DNA from 2 places in the Streptomyces sp. NPDC037301 genome. Region 1 is predicted to be linked to the other one. Evidence: predicted binding sites of a transcription regulator. Region 1 holds the regulator's gene; the other holds the start of a gene.
The links. The regulator HrcA, encoded in region 1, represses chaperone genes, less so after heat shock. The targets are predictions, from matches to a motif close to TTNGCACTCNGNNNNNCNGAGTGCNAA.

Region 1 (4,038 bases):
GGCACCGGCGGGGCTGGCCGCGGCGGTGCGGGCGGTGGAGGACAGGCTGCTGGAGCGGGTGCCGTACGGGGAGGGGCGGGCGGTGCTTACGTTGCGGGGGCGGTTGCTGGCGGATGCGGTGGTGCGGGATCTGGTGGACTGAGAGGCCGGGTGCGGGGTGGGGTGCGGGTGCGCCTGCGGCGGGTCTGTTCCCCTGCCCGCTCCTTCCCGTAACAGGGGCTCCGCCCCCGGATCCCTCGCTCCCCGAACGCCGGAGGCGGCGGAGGGGGCTACTGGGGCGGCGCCGTCACGAAGTCGATCAGGTGCTCCACGGAGCCCAGCAGTGCCGGCTCCAGGTCCCGGTACGAGCGCACCGTGGACAGGATTCGCTGCCAGGCCGCGCCCGTGTTCTCCGGCCAGCCCAGAGCACGGCACACGCCCGTCTTCCAGTCCTGGCCGCGCGGGACCACCGGCCAGGCGGCGATGCCCACGGACGACGGCTTCACCGCCTCCCACACGTCGATGTAGGGGTGGCCGACCACCAGCACGTTCGCGTCCGAGACCTGGGAGGCGATCCGGGACTCCTTGGAGCCCGGGACCAGGTGGTCGACCAGAACGCCCAGCCTGGCGTCCGGGCCGGGGGAGAACTCGCGCACGATGGCCGGGAGGTCGTCGATGCCCTCGAGGTATTCGACGACCACGCCCTCGATCCGCAGGTCGTCGCCCCAGACCCGCTCGACCAGCTCCGCGTCGTGGCGGCCCTCCACATAGATCCGGCCCGCCCGCGCGACCCGGGCGCGCGCCCCGGGGACTGCGACCGAACCCGATGCCGTACGCGTGGGGCGTACGGGACCGGCCGCCGACGGGCGCACGAGCGTGACCACCCGGCCCTCCAGCAGGAAGCCGCGCGGCTCCATCGGGAACACCCGGTGCTTGCCGAAGCGGTCCTCCAGGGTCACCGTCGGACCCTGGGCCGTCTTCTCGCAGCGGATCACCGCACCGCAGAATCCCGTGGAGACCTCCTCCACGACCAGATCGGGATCGGCGGGAACCTCGGGAACGGGGGCGGACCTCTTCCACGGTGGGGTCAGGTCCGGCTGGTAGCTGCGCATCGGATGACGATAAGACGACAACACGTCACGACACGCCGAAGAGGGCGGTCAGTTGGTCACGCTGGTTCCTGACGAACGTCGCGTCCACCACCGCTCCGTGCCCCGGAACGTACACCGCGTCCTCGCCGCCCAGCGCCAGCAGCCGGTCCAGCGCGGCCGGCCAGCGGGACGGGACGGCGTCCCGTCCCGCCTGCGGTTCGCCGGACTCCTCGACCAGGTCGCCGCAGAGCACCACCGCGGGGGAGCCGGGGACGAGCACCGCCAGATCGTGGCCGCTGTGGGCGGGGCCCGCATTCGCCAGCAGCACCTGACGGCCGCCGCCCAGATCGAGCGTCCACTCGTCGCGCACTTCATGGTGCGGCGCCACCAGCGCATCGACGGCCGCGGCCGCATCGTTCTCGGACACTCCGTGGCGCACCGCGGAGGCGTGCAGACCGTCCGCCCCGAGCTTCATCAGCCCGGCCATGCCGACCGCTCCGTACACCTGGGTGCCGGAGAACGCGGCGGTGCCCAGCACGTGGTCGAAATGGGGGTGGCTGAGTGCGATATGCGTCACCTTCCGGCCGAGCAGGGCCTGTGCCTGGGTCCGGATTTCCTCACCTTCGCGGAGTGTCGATCCGGTGTCGTAGAGCAGCACCCCATCCGCTCCGACCACCAGTGCGACTGTCGCATCCCATCCGGGGAGGCGCCGTCGGCCCACTCCGTGACCGAGTCGCTCCCAGCCGAACTCTTCCCAAGAGGCGTCCATACCGCGAGGCTATCGGCAACGACCTGCGCAGTCTCGCGGTAGCGTGACCGGTCGCCCTTGCTAGGCCCCCACTCGGTCGCCGTACACTGGCCGGGGGATTGCTGGCACTCGTGAGGACAGAGTGCCAGGGGGATTCCTGGGAATGAAGCAGGAACGGCCCGAGAACCACCGAGGAAACACAGCTGGAGGTGTGCGCGATGCTCAGCGAACGCAGACTCGAAGTGCTGCGCGCCATCGTCCAGGACTATGTCGGCACCGAGGAGCCCGTGGGCTCCAAGGCGCTCACAGAGCGGCACAAGCTGGGGGTCTCCCCGGCCACCGTCCGCAACGACATGGCGGTGCTGGAGGACGAGGGCTTCATCGCCCAGCCCCACACCAGCGCGGGACGCATTCCGACGGACAAGGGCTACCGGCTCTTTGTCGACAAGCTTGCGGGCGTCAAGCCCCTCTCGTCGCCGGAACGTCGTGCCATTCACAATTTCCTCGACGGCGCGGTCGACCTCGACGATGTCGTGGGCCGCACCGTACGGCTGCTCGCGCAGCTGACCCGGCAGGTCGCCATCGTGCAGTACCCCTCGCTGACCCGGTCGACGGTTCGGCATGTGGAGCTGCTGTCACTGGCAGCCGCCAGGCTGATGCTCGTGCTGATCACGGACACCGGCCGGGTCGAGCAGCGCATGATCGACTGCCCCGCTCCGTTCGGTGAGACCTCTCTCGCCGATCTGCGGGCCCGGCTCAACAGCCGGGTCGTCGGACGCCGTTTCGCGGATGTCCCGCAGCTGGTGCAGGATCTGCCGGAATCCTTCGAGAGCGAGGACCGGGGAACCGTGTCCACCGTGCTCTCCACCCTGCTCGAAACCCTCGTCGAGGAGACGGAGGAGCGGCTGATGATCGGCGGCACCTCCAACCTCACCCGCTTCGGGCACGACTTCCCTGTGATGATCCGGCCGGTGCTGGAGGCATTGGAGGAGCAGGTCGTGCTGCTGAAGCTGCTCGGCGAGGCCAAGGACTCGGGCATGACCGTACGGATCGGGCACGAGAACGCCCACGAGGGGCTCAACTCCACGTCCGTCGTCGCGGTCGGCTACGGTTCGGGCGACGAGGCAGTCGCCAAACTCGGCGTGGTCGGACCGACCCGCATGGACTACCCCGGAACGATGGGAGCGGTACGCGCAGTGGCACGTTACGTCGGACAGATCCTGGCGGAGTCGTAAGTGGCCACGGACTACTACGCCGTACTCGGCGTGCGCCGCGACGCATCTCAGGACGAGATCAAGAAGGCATTCCGTCGGCTCGCTCGTGAGCTGCATCCGGATGTGAACCCCGATCCGAAGACCCAGGAGCGGTTCAAGGAGATCAACGCCGCTTACGAGGTGCTGTCGGACCCGCAGAAGAAGCAGGTCTACGACCTCGGCGGCGACCCGCTGTCCGCCTCCGGCGGCGGTGGCGCGGGCGGATTCGGACAGGGTGGCTTCGGCAACTTCTCCGACATCATGGACGCGTTCTTCGGTACGTCGTCGCAGCGCGGACCCCGTTCGCGCACCCGGCGCGGCCAGGACGCGATGATCCGGCTGGAGATCGATCTCGCCGAGGCCGCGTTCGGCACCACCAAGGACATCCAGGTCGACACGGCCGTCGTCTGTACGACCTGCAACGGCGAGGGCGCCGCACCCGGCACCTCCGCCCAGACCTGTGACATGTGCCGCGGCCGCGGCGAGGTCTCCCAGGTCACCCGGTCCTTCCTGGGCCAGGTCATGACCTCGCGTCCCTGCCCGCAGTGCCAGGGCTTCGGTACGGTCGTGCCGACCCCGTGCCCGGAGTGCGCCGGCGACGGCCGCATCCGGTCGAGGCGCACGCTCACCGTGAAGATCCCCGCCGGTGTCGACAACGGCACCCGCATCCAGCTCGCGGGCGAGGGCGAGGTCGGCCCCGGCGGCGGCCCGGCCGGGGATCTGTACGTGGAGATCCATGAGCTGCCGCACTCGGTGTTCCAGCGCCGCGGCGACGATCTGCACTGCACGGTCACCATCCCCATGACGGCGGGCGCGCTCGGCACCAAGGTGCCGCTGGAGACGCTCGACGGCCTGGAGGAGGTCGACATCCGGCCCGGCACCCAGTCCGGCCAGTCGGTCCCGCTGCACGGCCGCGGGATCACGCATCTGCGGGGCGGCGGGCGTGGCGATCTGATCGTGCACGTCG
Region 2 (4,038 bases), on a different contig from region 1:
GACATCCCGTACAGCGCGTTCCTCAGCGACTACCTGGTGCGCGACAGCTACGGGTACTTCCTGGAGATGCAGCGGCTGGGTGTCGGCCTCAACAACCACACGCTCAACCACCCCTACCTGCCCGGACTCTCGTACAGCGAGCAGAAGAGCGAGATCTGCGACCAGCAGGCCATCATCGAGGAGCACTACGGGCAGCGGCCCACCCTCTTCCGCCCGCCGTACGGCAACTACAACGCGGACACGCTCCGCATCGCGAAGTCCTGCGGCATCAAGGCCGTACCGCTCTGGAACGCGGAGGCGTTCCCGGACCACATGAAGTGGCGCGAGGTGGACCAGGACCTGCACCCCGGCGACATCATCCTCACGCACTTCCAGGGCCGGAAGGACTGGGGCGGCAGCATGGCCGACATGGTCCGGGCGGTCATGAAGACCATCACGGACAAGGGATACGCCCTGGCCCGGCTGGAGGACTACGTATGAGAAGGGTGCATCGGCTGCTCGCCGGACTGCTGACCGCCGGTGCGCTCCTGGCCGCCACCGCCGGGTGCGCACAGTCGGTGGACCCGATCGAACGGCTGGGCCGCAAGGCCGCACAGAAGGTGACCCACCCGAAGCCGGCCCCAGCGGCGGGCCCGCAGGCGCATCCGCAAGGCGACCACGGGGCGTCGGGGCCGCTGGTCGTCATCGCCTGCCGTCAGCTGAAGGAGTCCAGGCACTCGCGGTTGTCGCCACCGCTGAGGCACTGGTGGCCGGACCGGCCGGGATCGTACGGGGGAGCGGAGGCCGACGCCGGGTGCGAGCGGCGGTAGTCCTCTTGCCCGGTCGGTGCCGCCACCACGCACAGCAGGAGCGCGGCCAGAGGGGCGCCCACGCAGATCAGCCCCTCCAGGACCACCGGCAGCAGGCCCGGCAGCACGTCGAGGCAGCCGTTCACGGGGTGCGAGGAGGCCTGTGCGCCCGAGGGGTGATGCGGGAGCGGGTTCGACGACTGGTACGGAGGTTCGAGTATGAACCCACGGTCGTACGGAACGGTGTGGCCCGTCCCCGCGTTGTCCCTATGTTGCCCGGACCTTTGCGTTGTCCGGACTGCCGCATGCGACCAGCGCCCCGTCGCGCCGTGCGCGAGCGGGGCCCACATGACGCCACGACTGGCTGAATTGGCACTCCGCTTGACCGAGTGCTAATCCCGGTCATAGTCTCGGTGCTGGCACTCACCACTGGAGAGTGCCAGCAGTACTGTGCGACTGGCAGGTCCGGCACCCGCGACGACGGATCCACCTGGTCGCCACTCAAAGACTCTTAACCCCGTGAGATCTCCGAAGGGGGAGACCGGATCGTGTCGACCGTTAGCTCCAAGGTTGCGATCAAGCCGCTCGAGGACCGCATTGTGGTCCAGCCGCTCGACGCCGAGCAGACCACGGCCTCCGGCCTGGTCATTCCGGACACCGCCAAGGAGAAGCCCCAGGAGGGCGTCGTCCTGGCCGTGGGCCCGGGCCGCTTCGAGAACGGCGAGCGCCTTCCGCTCGACGTCAAGACCGGCGACGTCGTGCTGTACAGCAAGTACGGCGGCACCGAGGTGAAGTACAACGGCGAGGAGTACCTCGTCCTCTCGGCTCGCGACGTGCTCGCGATCATCGAGAAGTAATTCACCCACGTTTGCTTCTGTTCTGCGCCCCTGGCCCCCTGCGAAATAACCAGCCGGGTGGTCGGGGGCGCAGTTCGTTTGAGAGGAAAGCTCAGCTCCCATGGCGAAGATTCTGAAGTTCGACGAGGACGCCCGTCGCGCCCTCGAGCGCGGCGTCAACAAGCTTGCCGACACGGTCAAGGTGACGATCGGCCCCAAGGGCCGCAACGTCGTCATCGACAAGAAGTTCGGCGCTCCCACCATCACCAACGACGGTGTCACCATCGCGCGCGAGGTCGAGCTCGACGACCCGTACGAGAACCTCGGTGCCCAGCTGGTGAAGGAGGTGGCGACCAAGACCAACGACGTGGCGGGTGACGGTACGACCACCGCCACCGTGCTGGCCCAGGCGCTCGTCCGCGAGGGTCTGCGCAACGTCGCCGCGGGTGCTTCCCCGGCCGCCCTGAAGAAGGGCATCGACGCCGCGGTCAAGGCCGTGTCCGAGGAGCTCCTCGCGACCGCCCGCCCGATCGACGACAAGTCCGACATCGCCGCCGTGGCCGCGCTCTCCGCGCAGGACACCCAGGTCGGCGAGCTCATCGCGGACGCGATGGACAAGGTCGGCAAGGACGGTGTCATCACCGTCGAGGAGTCCAACACCTTCGGTCTGGACCTCGACTTCACCGAGGGCATGGCCTTCGACAAGGGCTACCTGTCCCCGTACATGGTGACCGACCAGGAGCGTATGGAGGCCGTCCTCGACGACCCGTACATCCTGATCCACCAGGGCAAGATCGGCTCGATCCAGGAGCTGCTCCCGCTGCTGGAGAAGGTCATCCAGGCCGGTGGCTCCAAGCCGCTGCTGATCATCGCCGAGGACGTCGAGGGCGAGGCGCTGTCGACCCTCGTCGTCAACAAGATCCGTGGCACCTTCAACGCCGTCGCGGTGAAGGCCCCGGGCTTCGGTGACCGCCGCAAGGCCATGCTCGGCGACATCGCCACCCTCACCGGTGCGACCGTCATCGCCGAGGAGGTCGGCCTCAAGCTCGACCAGGCCGGTCTGGACGTGCTGGGCAGCGCCCGCCGCGTCACCGTCTCCAAGGACGACACGACGATCGTGGACGGCGGCGGCGAGCCCGGCGACGTCAAGGGCCGGGTCAACCAGATCAAGGCCGAGATCGACGCCACGGACTCCGACTGGGACCGCGAGAAGCTCCAGGAGCGCCTCGCGAAGCTGGCCGGCGGCGTGTGCGTGATCCGTGTCGGTGCCGCCACCGAGGTGGAGCTCAAGGAGAAGAAGCACCGTCTGGAGGACGCCATCTCCGCGACCCGCGCCGCGGTCGAGGAGGGCATCGTCTCCGGTGGTGGCTCCGCTCTGGTCCACGCCGTCAAGGTTCTTGAGGGCAACCTCGGCAAGACCGGCGACGAGGCCACCGGTGTCGCGGTCGTGCGCCGCGCCGCCGTCGAGCCGCTGCGCTGGATCGCCGAGAACGCCGGCCTCGAGGGTTACGTCATCACCTCGAAGGTCTCCGAGCTCGACAAGGGCCAGGGCTTCAACGCGGCGACCGGCGAGTACGGCGACCTGGTGAAGGCCGGCGTCATCGACCCGGTCAAGGTCACCCGCTCCGCGCTGGAGAACGCCGCGTCCATCGCGTCGCTGCTGCTCACGACCGAGACGCTGGTCGTCGAGAAGCCGGCCGAGGAAGAGGCCGAGGCCGGTCACGGTCACGGCCACTCGCACTAGCGTGTAGCTCGGACAGCCACTGAGGCCCGGTACCCCGTCGCGGGGTACCGGGCCTCAGCACGTGCGGCCGAATCGAGCACGCCCGCCCGGCGATTGAGGACCGGGGCCCGGGGCGGAGCCCCGGTTCCGGGAAGCCCGATGTTCCCACGGGGCGCATCTTCGCCGACGATTGGCACCGGGCCGACACCGCAGGAAGGCGCGCGATGGCGGTGGACGCTGGGGCCCGTTCGACCGTCAGGTGGGGCCCGTGGCGGGTGGCGCACGCTGGACCTCCGTCGAATCGAGTTCACCATCAGCGGCGATGGGCCCCGCCATGGCACGGATCGCCGGAACTGCGCCCTTGCGGGTCGCCGCATAGCCCCGTACGGCCTGACACAGCCCCAGCGTCATCGTTGACCGCCGGGGCTTTCCTATGCCCGCACGCGGGCAAGCCGGGCTCGCCGATACGGAAGCCCCACCGGCGGACGCGGCCCTGTTCTCGTACAGCCATACGAGAACAGGGCCGTACAGCCCCGCCACATGGGTCTGGCCGGCGGCCGGAGCGACCGCTCGCGGACGGGTCCGGGACGGGGGCCAGGGGACACGGACACCGGCGCCGGCACATCTCTAACGCGTGGTTGCGTCCCCGCAGTCCGTCGCCGCCTCGGCGAGTGCGTGTACCAGTGGGGTC

Region 2: the regulator HrcA is predicted to act here: its motif matches at 1,158-1,184, upstream of groES (co-chaperone GroES).

What each region holds. Positions count from the first base shown of each region.
Region 1 is NZ_JBVJWD010000001.1:373,322-377,359, reverse strand. Features, by position in the region: gene hemW (radical SAM family heme chaperone HemW) at 1-142, shown strand, start outside; gene ACZ7IB_RS01865 (DUF3097 domain-containing protein) at 270-1,091, opposite strand; gene ACZ7IB_RS01860 (MBL fold metallo-hydrolase) at 1,117-1,839, opposite strand; gene hrcA (heat-inducible transcriptional repressor HrcA) at 2,037-3,053, shown strand; gene dnaJ (molecular chaperone DnaJ) at 3,054-4,038, shown strand, end outside.
Region 2 is NZ_JBVJWD010000003.1:248,537-252,574, forward strand. Features, by position in the region: gene ACZ7IB_RS07235 (polysaccharide deacetylase family protein) at 1-480, shown strand, start outside; gene ACZ7IB_RS07240 (hypothetical protein) at 477-809, shown strand; gene groES (co-chaperone GroES) at 1,337-1,645, shown strand; gene groL (chaperonin GroEL) at 1,746-3,368, shown strand; gene ACZ7IB_RS07255 (LysR substrate-binding domain-containing protein) at 3,975-4,038, opposite strand, start outside.